DNA from 3 places in the Mesorhizobium sp. M2A.F.Ca.ET.042.01.1.1 genome. Region 3 is predicted to be linked to each of the others. Evidence: predicted binding sites of a transcription regulator. Region 3 holds the regulator's gene; each other region holds the start of a gene.

Region 1 (4,268 bases), on a different contig from region 3:
CATGATCAGCTGGAACTTGACGTTCTGCTCCGCCGCCTGGCGCAGGATCAGGCCGGCCTCGGGGTGGTAGCCGCCGAAATAGACGACGTCGGCCTTGAGTTCCTTCAGCTTGGTGACGAGGGCCGAATAGTCCTTCTCGCCGGCATTGATGCCTTCATAGTCGACCTCCTTGAGGCCGCCCGCATTCATCGTCGCCTTGACGGCGTCGGCAACGCCCTGGCCATAGGCGCTCTTGTCGTGCAGGACGACGACATTCTTGCCGGCATATTTCTTGGCGATCCACGGGCCGATGAAGGCGCCCTGCGCATCGTCACGCGTGTAGAGACGCATGATCGTCGGCCAGCCGGACTTGGCGGCCGCGTCGGTCAGCACCGGGTTCGACGAGGCCGGGCTCATCATCAGCGTGCCGGCTTCGGCATAGACGGCGGAGGCCGGAATGCTCGAGCCCGAGCAGGCATGGCCGTCGACGAACTTGACGCCGTTGGCGACGATGCGGTTGGCAACCGACACCGCCTGCTTCGGATCGCACTGGTCGTCCTCGATGTCGAGCTTGATCTGCGAGCCGTTGACGCCGCCGGCGGCGTTGATGGCCTCGGCGGCAGCCTGCGCGCCCTGCTTGAACTGGTCACCGATGGTGGCGAGCTGGCCGGTCATCGGGCCGACCACCGAAATGGTGATGTCGTCGGCAAAGGCAACCGGGGCGCTCATCATCAGGCCAAATGCGGCCGCGCTCAAAATACCCAATCTTTTCATGGTTATAAGAACTCCTCCACTTGTGCGCGGCGGCATGGGCCGCGCTTCTTTCACAGAGCCGGGACAATTTCACCCTTCGCCGAGACTGTCGAGAGGACAATGAGACCCGTTTTGGTTCATTCCGGCGAGGATTTCTTGGGCCACGCGCCCGCGTGATCACCTGGCGTAATGCAAAAAGCCGCGCCGACCTTGTTTCGGTCGGTCGCGGCTTTTGCAGTCGAGCTCCCCAGACGCCCCGCGCCTGAAACCCGCTCGCTTCCCTGTTTCTAGTGGACCATGATCTTATCCGAAAACCGCACTCCACTTTTCACTGCGTGGACCTTCGGTTCGGGATCATGGTCGGCGCGGCTTTGCCCTGTTGGCCTGCCGCGTTCTTGGTCTTGTGGGCCGGCCGTCTTTTCGCGGCCTTGTCCAAATCAACCTCTCAGCGCTGCGCGCAGGATCAGTGCATCGTCATCCATTCGCGGGCTTCGCGCAGCGCCATGGCGATCTCCACCTTCGACATGGTGGCAGACAGTTCCGAGCGCAGCTCGGCGGCGCGGACCGAACCCTTGATCGCGGCGATGTTGAACCATTTGTGGGCGGCGACGACATCGGTCTCGCAATCGCGGCCGGTCGCATACATCATGCCCAGTTCGAAAAGAATGTCGGCCTGGGCAGTTGCCCCCATGGCGCCGAAGCCGTCTTCAAGCATTTCAAAGCGTGCCATTTCAATCCCCTGTCTGGCTCCCGAGAGCTGCCTCCTTCTGTCCCTTGATTTCCCTCGGGGCGGGCCGCTCTTTCGATGCTTTCGAGGATGAAGCCTGGCCTTGAATCCGTCGTTAAATGGCTTGCTTAATTTGCGGAAAACAAAGCTAAAACAAGAGGTAAACGCGGGAAACCGTTAAGCATGGGAATCCAGCGTTTGCGGGGTTTTGCGTCAAATTCGATGAAAATTGGCGGGAGCGGAATCAAGACTTCGCTAACCACGGGAACCGAAGCGTTTTTCCAGTGCCGTTCATTTTCGGCCATGCGCGAGGCGAAAAACGCTACAACCTTCCGTAGCGGCACCGCTTTTGTTTTGGCGGGAGCTGGACTAGCTTTACCTTTGCGTAAGGGACTGGAAGGCGGGCCGGAGTCCCCGCATGCCCATTGGGAGGAGCACAAGATGTTTCGAAAGACGAGCCTGGCCCTGGCGGCCACCTTGATCATGGCGGGCGCCGCGTGGGCCGACCCGATCGAAGGCAATTGGAAGACGCAGGCCGGCTCAACGGCGGCGATCGCCGGCAGCGATGCGTTCTCCATCACGCTGAAATCCGGCAAGTACTCCGGCAAGACGATCGGCTCCTTCAAGGCGGCCGGCGACAACAAATACACCGGCACCATCACCGACCCGGAAACCGACAAGACCTATTCCGGCAAGGCGACGCTGTCGGGCACATCGCTCAAGATGAGCGGCTGCGTGCTCGGCGGCCTGATCTGCAAGAGCCAGACCTGGCACAAGCTGTAACTGACCTTCCGAGATCATCCGAAACGGGGCCCCGAGCGGCCCCGTTTTCTTTTGCGGCGGCGGCGCTCCGCCGAACGGTCTTGTCGCCGGCGGCGGCTTGAGACCTCGTCAATCATTTTGAACCGCAGATGAATACCGGTCTCAGAACCGGTTCAGAGGCATTGCGGCATTCTCTCCCGCATTGAAGGAGAGAGAAATGCTTGCCCGTCGCTTCACCGTCGTCTGCCTGCTGATGAGCCTATTCGGCATGCTCTTCGCCATCCTGGTGGCCGAAGGCGGCCACTCGGCCCGCTTGTGGGAACGGCCCGTGGCTTCATTCTCGGCTCCGTGAACCAAGCGACGCGCTGAAACGACAAAGTTGAAAATCGACCACGTTGAAAATCGGGACACCACCAAAATGAACCGCATCGCCGCCACCACAACGAAGATCCTGAGGCTGCTGCCGCGGGCGACGCTCATCCTGATGCTGCTCGCCGCCCCGGTGCTGGCTGTGCCGATGATGCGCGCCGACACCGGCCACAGGATCGAGGCGCCGGCGAACAAGAACAGGAGCGTCGGCTTTGTGCTGCTGGTCAGCCTGCAGCGCGGGCAAGCTTTATAGAGTGTCGAACGGCGCGACTGGCTCGTAGCCAGCGCGCCTTAAAGCGCGTCGCGCTGAACCGGGTTCAGGCGAGGCGCTTTAAGTCTTTGTTTTGCTGCATGTCGTTGTCCCAGAACCGCGCACACTTCTGGGCGACATGCATTAAACACATCCGAAGAAAATCGACGCTATCGGCTCTCGCGGTCCCACATCCCCCTCCCAAGCGCCATCCTGAATCTCTATATTGAGACATGGAAAAGCGAATCTACCCCCAAGCCATCGAATCGGTCGTCATGCCGGAGCCTTTCGGCGCGCAGAGCTTCCATGACGCCAAAAAGGCCGTCGCGGCGCTGCAGGCGCTCTACGACCGCAACACCAAATTCCTGCGCGATTCCTTCGCCGCTCTTGCCGCCGGCGCCGACGAGAGCAAGCGCTACCGGGCCTTCTATCCGCAGATCGGCGTCACCACGACTTCGTTCAGCCAGGTCGACTCGCGCCAGGCCTATGGGCATATGCCGACGCCCGGGCATTTCGCCACCACCATCACCCAGCCGCAGCTGTTCGAGAACTACCTCATCGAGCAGCTTCGCCTCATCATGCGCAACCACGGCGTGACGGTGACGGTGTCGGAATCGACGACGCCCATTCCGCTGCATTTCGCCTTCCTGGAAGGCAGCTATGTCGACGGCGCGGCCGCCGAGCGCATCAAGCGGCCGATCCGCGACCTGTTCGACGTGCCGGATCTCGACGGCACCGACGACCAGATCGCCAACGGCACGTTCGAGGTGGCGTTCGGCGAGCCAAGGCCGCTCGCGCCGTTCACGGCGCAGCGCATCGACTATTCGCTGCACCGCATGACGCATTACACGGCGACCAGCCCGCAGCACTTCCAGAACTTCGTGCTGTTCACCAACTACCAGTTCTACATCGACGAGTTCGTGGCACGGGCTCGCGAACTGATGGAGAGTGGTGGAGGCGGCTACAGTGAATTCGTCGAACCGGGCAATGTCGTAACCAAGGCGGGAGCCGGCGCGCCGAGCGAGGGCACGCCGCCGCAACGGCTGCCGCAAATGCCGGCCTATCACCTGAAGAAGCCCGGCCATGGCGGCATCACCATGGTCAATATCGGCGTCGGCCCCTCCAACGCCAAGACGATCACCGACCATATCGCGGTGCTTCGGCCGCATGCCTGGGTCATGCTCGGCCATTGCGCGGGCCTGCGCAACACGCAGGCGCTTGGCGACTATGTGCTGGCGCATGCTTATGTGCGCGAGGACCACGTACTGGACGACGATTTGCCGGTCTGGGTCCCGATCCCGCCGCTGGCCGAGATCCAGGTGGCGCTGCAGGAAGCCGTGGCCGAAGTCACTGGACTTTCTGGCTACGACCTCAAGCGCATCATGCGCACCGGCACCGTCGCCACCATCGACAACCGCAACTGGGAAC
Region 2 (4,268 bases), on a different contig from region 3:
TGGACCAATGACGGCAACCGAAAACCCGACGGTCAACGAAGCCCCGCTCAGCTTCGAATGCGAGCTTGCCGATCCTCCGGAAAAGGTCTGGCGGGCGCTGACCGAGCCGGAACTGCTGGCCGCCTGGATGATGCCGAATGACATCAAGGCGGAAGCTGGCAGCTGCTTCACCTTTGCCGGACCGGATGCGCCGATCGAATGCGAGGTGCTGGAAGCCGAGCCCGGCCGGCTGCTGCGCTATTCCTGGCGCGAGCGGCCGGCGGACAAGGATGCCGACCAGCTTCCCGCCTTTGAAAGCATCGTCACCTTCACGCTGGCCCGGACAGCCTCCGGAGGCACGCATCTTCGGATCGTGCATGACGGCTTCGTGCCGGCAGCGCAGCCTCTGGTCGCCGTCTCGGGCGCCGGCTGCGGGCTCTCGCTTTATGCGCGCAAGACCCCGACCGCCGCCAATGCGCCGTGCATGATGTTGCGCGCTGCCTGATCAAATAGAACCTAGGAAACCCGTCATGAGCATTGCCAATCTGGTGCCGATGGTCATCGAGCAATCGAGCCGCGGCGAACGTTCCTTCGATATCTTTTCACGGCTGCTGCGCGAGCGCATCGTCTTCATCAACGGCGAGATCAACGACAACGTCTCGGCGCTGGTCTGCGCCCAGCTTCTGTCGCTGGAATCCGAAAATCCCGACAAGGAGATCTCGCTCTACATCAACTCGCCCGGCGGCATGGTGACCAGCGGCTTCGCCATCTACGACACGATGCAATACATCTCCTGTCCGGTGTCGACGGTTTGCATGGGCTTCGCCGCCTCGATGGGCTCGTTTCTCCTGATGGCGGGCTCCCCGGGACGCCGCATCGCGCTGCCCAACACCAGGATCGTCCTGCATCAGCCGCTAGGCGGCTTCCAGGGCCAGGCTTCCGACATCCAGCGCCACGCCGAGGACATCGTGCGCACCAAGCATCATATGACGGAGCTCTACGCCAGGCATTGCGGCCGCACCTACGAGGAAGTGGAGCGCACGCTCGACCGCGACTACTTCATGAGCGCCGCGGAAGCGAGGGACTGGGGCCTCGTCGACCACGTCTACGACACGCGCAAGAAGGCCGCCTGACATCGCGGGCCAGACGCGCGGCAATTTGATCGCCGCGCGTCTGGCCTCACTCCAGCCGCGTCCCTATAGTCCGCGCATGATCAGGTCCGTTCATTTATGTGCTGCCCTCGCCGCTCTTGCCGGCGCCTTGATGGCCGGCACCGCGCTGGCCGACGACAGCCCGTCGCAGAAACTGCCCGGCGTCAGCGGCGACTATCGCATCGCCAAACCGGCGCCGCAGCCGGAGCCCGATGACGCGCAGCCCGCCGGCAGCGACGGCTCGTTCAAGATCGGCAACACCGATGTCAGGATCGGCGGCAGCATCACCGTCGACATGGCGACGGGCGGCATGAAGCCGCCGAACCACTGATTTAGCAGCGATCGACCGAAGCGCGTTTTCGTCATCCACGGGCGGAGCAAGGAGCGAAGCGACGCGGCGCAGACCCGAGGATCCATGCCGTGACTTCAACGTGCTGCCACGGTTCAGAATTCTGCTCCGCTGCGCTCGTCGGCTGACGTAACGGCATGGACCCTTGGGTCTTCGCTCCGCTTTGCGTCGCTAGCCCAAGGATGACGAAGTTGGGGGAGTCTCCGACCGACGGCGAACCTGGATGATCGCAAAAATGTAAGCCCCATCCCTGCTGTGCAGACGGATGGGGCTTCATGGATCTGAAATCCAACTTTAGCCGGGAGTGGACTGCCGGCGTTCTGTTTCGGATGCAACGCGGCATTCAGCCGACGATCCGACTATGGTCTCTGATTGTAGGGAATCGGCAAGTCACGGTTTGTCGGGCTGGCGTTTCAAGTCTGCCCTGGCACTTATGCCCGCCGCGGCTCCATCTCCGTGTGGAGCCTCAAGGGACTGTCCGGTGGCGTCATGCTCCGCTCCTGGGTCCGTTGCGACAATGTCGTTCGAAGCGCTAATCGCTATCGCCTGCGGCGTCTCGCAGGCCGCCTGTTGGGCGGCGAGGCCATCGAAAGACGGCCGGCTTCGTTGACGCCTTGGAGACTGCTCCCCTGGGTCCGCGACGTCAACCGTTGAATAGCCGGTTACGGAAAAATGTGATCGGTTGGAGGTTACGTGCGGGTAAGCCAAGCGGCTCTGTGGATCAACAAGGCGGCATAGGCGGCACTTGTCTCCACACCGTTTCGAACGACAGTTGAACGGTGATCAACGCAACTGTTTCCACAACGCTTTGTCAGGAGCGTGTTCGGCCTTTGTTCTTTCCGCTTGCCCGCTCGCGCGAAAGGCGGTTAAACCCATGATCGGCTTGTTCCGTCGAGATTGTGGCGTCTCTCGACGTGGCGGCAAAAATACCTACATAGGGGATGGCCGGGACAAACCCGCCCAATCCAGCAAATTCCAGATCTGAGGCGGCGACCGGCGATGGCCGACCATAAATATCTTTCCATTCGCGGGGCGCGCGAACACAATCTCAAGAATATCGATCTCGACCTGCCGCGCGACAGCCTGATCGTCATGACTGGACTGTCGGGCTCCGGCAAGTCGTCGCTCGCTTTCGACACCATCTATGCCGAGGGCCAGCGCCGCTATGTCGAGAGCCTGTCGGCCTATGCCCGGCAGTTCCTGGAGATGATGCAGAAGCCGGATGTCGACCAGATCGACGGCCTGTCGCCCGCCATCTCGATCGAGCAGAAGACCACCTCGCGCAACCCGCGCTCGACGGTTGGCACCGTCACCGAGATCTACGACTATATGCGCCTGCTTTTCGCGCGCGTCGGCATTCCTTATTCGCCGGCAACCGGCCTGCCGATCGAGAGCCAGACCGTCAGCCAGATGGTAGATCGCGTGCTGGCGCTGGACGAAGGCACCCGCCTCTATCTGCTCGCGCCGATCGTGCGCGGCCGCAAGGGCGAATACCGCAAGGAACTGCTCGAGCTGCAAAAGAAGGGTTTTCAGCGCGTCAAGGTCGACGGCACCTTCTACGAGATCGCCGACGTGCCGGCGCTGGACAAGAAGTACAAGCACGACATCGACGTGGTGGTCGACCGCATCGTCGTGCGCGGGGACCTGGCGACCAGGCTCGCGGATTCGATGGAAACGGCGCTGAAGCTCGCCGACGGGCTGGCTGTGGCCGAATTCGCCGACAGGCCGCTCGATGCCAGCCTGACCGGCGAGGACTCGGTCAACAAGTCGAAGAACGAGACGCATGAGCGCATCCTGTTCTCGGAAAAATTCGCCTGCCCGGTGTCCGGCTTCACCATTCCCGAGATCGAACCGAGGCTGTTCTCCTTCAACAACCCGTTCGGCGCCTGCCCGACCTGCGACGGCCTCGGCAGCCAGCGCGCCATCGATCCCAACCTCGTCGTGCCGGACGAGAACGTCTCGCTGCGCGACGGCGCCATCAGCCCGTGGGCGAAGTCGACCTCGCCCTATTACGCGCAGACGCTTGAAGCGCTGGGCAAAGCCTATGGCTTCAAGCTCGGCGACAAGTTCAAGGATCTGAGCGCGCAGGCTAAAGAAGCCGTGCTGCATGGCACCGGCGAGCGCGAGATCACCTTCCAGTATGATGACGGCCTGCGCTCCTACAAGACCACCAAGACCTTCGAGGGCGTGATCCCCAATCTCGACCGGCGCTGGAAGGAAACGGAATCGGCCTGGATGCGCGAGGAGATCGAGCGCTTCATGTCGGCCACGCCCTGCCCCGCCTGCAACGGCTACAGGCTGAAGCCGGAAGCGCTGGCGGTGAAGATCGGCGGTAAGCATATCGGCGAAGTCACCGAGCTGTCGATCCGCAAGGCCGACCAGTGGTTCACCGACCTGCCGGCGCAGCTCAACGAGAAGCAGAACGAGATCGCGGTGCGCGTGCTCAAGGAGATCCGCGAGCGGCTGCGCTTCTTGAACGATGTCGGCCTCGACTATCTGACGCTGTCGCGCAACTCCGGCACGTTGTCCGGCGGCGAGAGCCAGCGCATCCGTCTCGCCTCGCAGATCGGCTCCGGCCTCACCGGCGTGCTCTATGTGCTGGACGAACCGTCGATCGGCCTGCACCAGCGCGACAATGCGCGCCTGCTCGACACGCTGAAGCATCTGCGCGACATCGGCAACACGGTGATCGTCGTCGAGCATGACGAGGACGCCATCCTGCATGCCGATTACGTCGTCGACATCGGCCCCGCCGCCGGCATCCATGGCGGCAGGATCATCGCGCAGGG
Region 3 (4,268 bases):
GCCGGATGCCTGAGCCGGCGGCATAACCCTGCTCGAACGCGAAGGGCCGGGCATGGCCCCACCAGCCGCTGAGCGGCTGGCTGATGTGGGGATGATGGCGAGTGGCGCCGTAGATGAAGGCCGGCGCGCCCGGTCCGCCATTGAGATATTTGTAGGTGCAGCCGATCGCGAAATCGGCATTCGAGCCATCGAGATCCACCGGCAGGGCGCCGGCCGTGTGGCAGAGGTCCCAGACGATCAACGCGCCAGCGTCATGGGCCTTGCGGGTCAGGGCCGCCATATCGCGCAACCGGCCGGACTTGTAATTGACGTGGTTGACCAGGATGACCGCGACACGGTCGTCGATCAGTTCCTCGATCGTCGGCGCATCGACGCCTTCGAGCCGCAGCACCGTGCCGGGCCGCGTCGAGGACACCCCCTCCGCCATGTAGAGGTCGGTCGGAAAGCTGTCGCCTTCGGCGACGATCACCGGGCGGTCCGGTCGCATTGCGAGCGCCGCATGCAGGACCTTGTAGATGTTGATCGAGGTGGTGTCGCATACCACAGTCTGGCCAGGCGCGGCGCCGATCAGACGCCCGAGCCGGTCGCCCAGCTTGACAGGCATGTCGAACCAGCCGGCGGTGTTCCAGGCACGGATGAGATCCTGCGCCCATTCCTGCTTCGCGGCCGTCTCGATCTCGTTGAAGACATTGATTGAAGCAGCGCCCAGCGAATTGCCGTCGAGATAAATCACCCCTTCCGGCAGGACGAAGCGATCGCGCAAGGGGCGCAGCGGGTCCGCGGCATCCATCGCCTCGACCTCGGCAAGATCGGGAATTCCCCTCATTGTGCTACCGCCTCCATTTCGACCCAGGCCGCTACATCCCTCCGGCGGCCAACGGTTGTCCCATCACCGTCCGCAACCCGGCAAGAACCTTCTGTCCTATGTTAGCTGGTCCATAGACGGCAAAGGCTGAGGATCGGAATCGTAGCCAAGGTTGGCATTTTGAGTTCGTTTCGTTCACGGTACGGCACATGGTTGCGTCAGCTGACGGGATCCCTTCAGCACCTTCGCGACGATGTCGGCTCTCAATTTCAGCATAAGGAGAATTGCAAAATCGAGCGGAATCAATGACACAGCCCAACCGGTGGCGGCCGGGCAGCGTCCGATGCAACATTCTTTCGGCAGCCTTAAGAAATTCATTAAACTTTAAACGGTTGCGGAACACAACTGGAACAGATAGTGTTTGTTCTGGGTTTGTTTTTCTGATTCTGGTTTCGGAACCCGTGGGGGCCGCCAATGCTGACGCGCAAACAACATGAACTCCTGATGTTCATCCATGAACGCCTGAAGGAGAGCGGGATCCCTCCATCCTTCGACGAGATGAAGGAAGCGCTCGACCTCGCCTCGAAGTCCGGCATTCATCGGCTGATCACGGCGCTGGAAGAACGCGGTTTCATTCGCCGGCTACCGAACCGGGCGCGCGCGCTGGAGGTCTTGCGCCTGCCCGACTCGATCGCGCCCGGCCTGAATGCCGCGAAGAAATTTTCGCCAAGCGTCATCCAGGGCGGTCAGGGCAATCTAAGCCGCCAGGTCAAGCCGGCAGCGCCCTCGCGTACGCCGACACCCAGCAATGATGACGACGCCGCTTCAGCGGTGTCCATTCCGGTGATGGGCCGCATCGCCGCCGGTGTGCCGATCGACGCCATCCAGCACCAAACGCATTCGATCTCGGTCCCGCCAGACATGATCATGGGCGGCGAGCACTATGCGCTGGAGGTCAAGGGCGACTCGATGATCGAGGCTGGCATCTTCGACGGCGACACCGTCATCATCCGCAACGTCAGCACGGCAAGCCCGGGCGAGATCGTGGTGGCGCTGGTGGATGACGAGGAGGCAACGCTCAAGCGCTTCCGCCGCAAGGGCGCCTCGATCGCGCTGGAGGCCGCCAACCCGGCCTACGAGACCCGCATCTTCGGGCCGGATCGGGTCAAGGTACAGGGCAAGCTCGTCGGGCTGATCCGCCGCTACTGATCCGGCTGCGAGGGCTTGGCCCTCTCAGGCTTTTCATAAGGTGGCAGTCCCCTCGCTTCGCGGGTATATTTGCGCTGCTCGTGCCAGGGCCGATATGGCTTTTCGACCGCATATTGGATGGCTGCTCGCGCTGTTGCCGATTGTGGATCGAAGAAGACGGCGGCGCTGCCGTCACGCGCCAGTTGGCGCTTGGTGACGACAAGCACGCGCTGATCCCAACAGGGATTGTAGGCCGTCGCATCGTTGATGACGATGAGGTCGGCAAAACCGCAGGCGGGCCGTGCGCTGTCGCGGTTTTCGGCGAGCGCGACGATCGCGCCGGAAGGATGCCGGCCAATGCAGAGGTCGCCGGTGCAGTAGAAGGGCGAGCCGGGCGGCAGGTCGACCGGGTCGGCGATATCGAGAGCGTCCTTGGCGAATGTCTCGGGCGGCACGATGCCCTCGGCCTTCAGCGCCCGCTTCCAATTGTCAGTGGTGAACTCGTTGGAGCGTTCGCGGTTGACGGCAAGCTCGCCGCCGCCGATCGGCATCGCCACGAGATGCGCGTCCTCCGAGATCAGCACGTCCGGGGTGCGCACATGCGGGATCGCCAGCAGCGCGGCGAGCGCGAAGGGCACAGCGGCGAGCCTCAGCCAGGTGGTGGCCATGGTCGCGATGACGAGCGCGATTGTCGCCAGCAGCACCGACTGGATCGAGATCAATCCCACGGCATCGACGGGCGAGCGCTCGGAAATCCATGCCGAAATGGCGATCATCGCTGTCAGGCCCTTGCCCATCACATAGAGGAAGGGACCGTCGAAGCCGAACGGCATGGCGAGCGCGCTCAACACGGCGAACGGCATGACGATCAGCGAGACGATCGGCATGACCGCCAGATTGGCGAGCAGGCTGAGCGGCGACACGCGCTGAAAATGCCAGATCGCAAACAGCAATGTCGCGCTGCCGGCGACGAGCGAGGTCACAGCGGCGCCGCCCACGCCAACCGCCAGTTTCCGGGACAGGAACCTCAGGAACGAACGCTTCACCGGCGGCGCGGTCGTTTTGCCGGCGCGATAATCGGCAAAGCCGGCATAGGCGCCGACCAGGGCCGCGGTGGCGGCGAAGGACATCTGGAAGCTCGGGCCGACCACTTCATGTGGCGAGACAAGGATGACGGCAATCGCCGAGATCGCCAGGTTGCGCATCGTCAACGCCGCGCGGTCGAAGAGCACCGCTACAAGCATGACCGCAAGCATGATGAAGCTTCGCTCGGCCGCCACCACGATGCCGGAGATGCCGAGGTAAGCGGCGATCGAGGCCAGCGCGATCGCCGCGGCGTATTTCTTCACCGGGCGGCGGGACGAGAAATCGGGAAACAGCGCGAAGGCGCCGCGCAGCAGGAACATGATCGTGCCGGCCACCAGCGCCATGTGCAGGCCGGAGATCGAGATGATGTGATAAATGCCGGTCCGTCGCATCGACTCGTTAATCGCTTCCGGAATGCCCGCGCGCACGCCGACAATCAGCGCCGCCGCGATCTCGCCCTCTGACCCACCAATGCTGCTCCGAATGTGGTCGGCGATCCCTTCGCGCGCGTTTTCTATGGCCGATGCAATGCTTGCGCCCAACGGCACCCCCGTCGACGCAGACGGAGTCGGCGCAATCAGCTTTGGATCGCCCAGGAAAAAGCCGCTGCCGCCAATGCCGGCAAAATAGCTGTCGAAGGAAAAGTCGTAGCTGCCCGGCCGGACCGGACCGGTCGGCGGCAGCAGCTTGGCATAACCGGTCAGCATCGATCCGGCGGTCATGCCGGGCGGGATCCTGCGCGCCGACAGCCGAACGCGGTCCGGCGCGTAGCGCAACGTCGGGTGCTCGGTGGATATCAGATCGATGGTCAGCCGCACACGGCCATTGGCCATCGCTTCGGCGGTGACCAGGCGGCCGGTCAGCCGGGTCTGGATTTCGGACCCCAGCATCGGCGTCGCCATCCGCCAGGTCTCCACCTTGGCCGCGAGAAAGCCGAGCGCGCAGAACAGCGATGCCATGAAGACAAGGTGCGCTTTCTGCCAGGAGCGCGACACTGCCGCGCAGACAGCCATCAGGGCCACCGCCGCAAGCGGCCTGTAGAGATCCGGCTCGGTGCTCAGCGAGAAGTAGTAGATGACGCCGGCGGCCAGGAACACCGGCACCAGCAGAAAGCCGACGCCGCGGTCGAGCTCGGTAGTGGCAGCGACCGCAACGCTTCGGCGCAGCGCGGGAAGCGAAACGCGGCCAA

What was found. The regulator LexA, encoded in region 3, represses DNA repair genes until DNA is damaged. The targets are predictions, from matches to a motif close to TGTTCNNNNTGTGTTCNG.
Region 1: the regulator LexA is predicted to act here: its motif matches at 1,598-1,615, upstream of EOA23_RS30370 (sel1 repeat family protein).
Region 2: the regulator LexA is predicted to act here: its motif matches at 2,300-2,317, upstream of uvrA (excinuclease ABC subunit UvrA).

What each region holds. Positions count from the first base shown of each region.
Region 1 covers NZ_RZRX01000314.1:764-5,031, reverse strand. Annotated here, with positions in the region: gene EOA23_RS30375 (ABC transporter substrate-binding protein) at 1-753, opposite strand, end outside; gene EOA23_RS30370 (sel1 repeat family protein) at 1,196-1,462, opposite strand; gene EOA23_RS30365 (DUF2147 domain-containing protein) at 1,901-2,242, shown strand; gene EOA23_RS37000 (hypothetical protein) at 2,439-2,573, shown strand; gene EOA23_RS30360 (hypothetical protein) at 2,640-2,843, shown strand; gene EOA23_RS30355 (AMP nucleosidase) at 3,116-4,268, shown strand, end outside.
Region 2 covers NZ_RZRX01000186.1:6,077-10,344, reverse strand. Annotated here, with positions in the region: gene EOA23_RS24120 (metalloregulator ArsR/SmtB family transcription factor) at 1-11, shown strand, start outside; gene EOA23_RS24115 (SRPBCC domain-containing protein) at 8-484, shown strand; gene EOA23_RS24110 (ATP-dependent Clp protease proteolytic subunit) at 489-1,112, shown strand; gene EOA23_RS24105 (hypothetical protein) at 1,243-1,461, shown strand; gene uvrA (excinuclease ABC subunit UvrA) at 2,479-4,268, shown strand, end outside.
Region 3 covers NZ_RZRX01000064.1:41-4,308, reverse strand. Annotated here, with positions in the region: gene kynU (kynureninase) at 1-826, opposite strand, end outside; gene lexA (transcriptional repressor LexA) at 1,280-2,014, shown strand; partial or broken gene EOA23_RS12260 (ComEC/Rec2 family competence protein) at 2,008-4,268, opposite strand, start outside.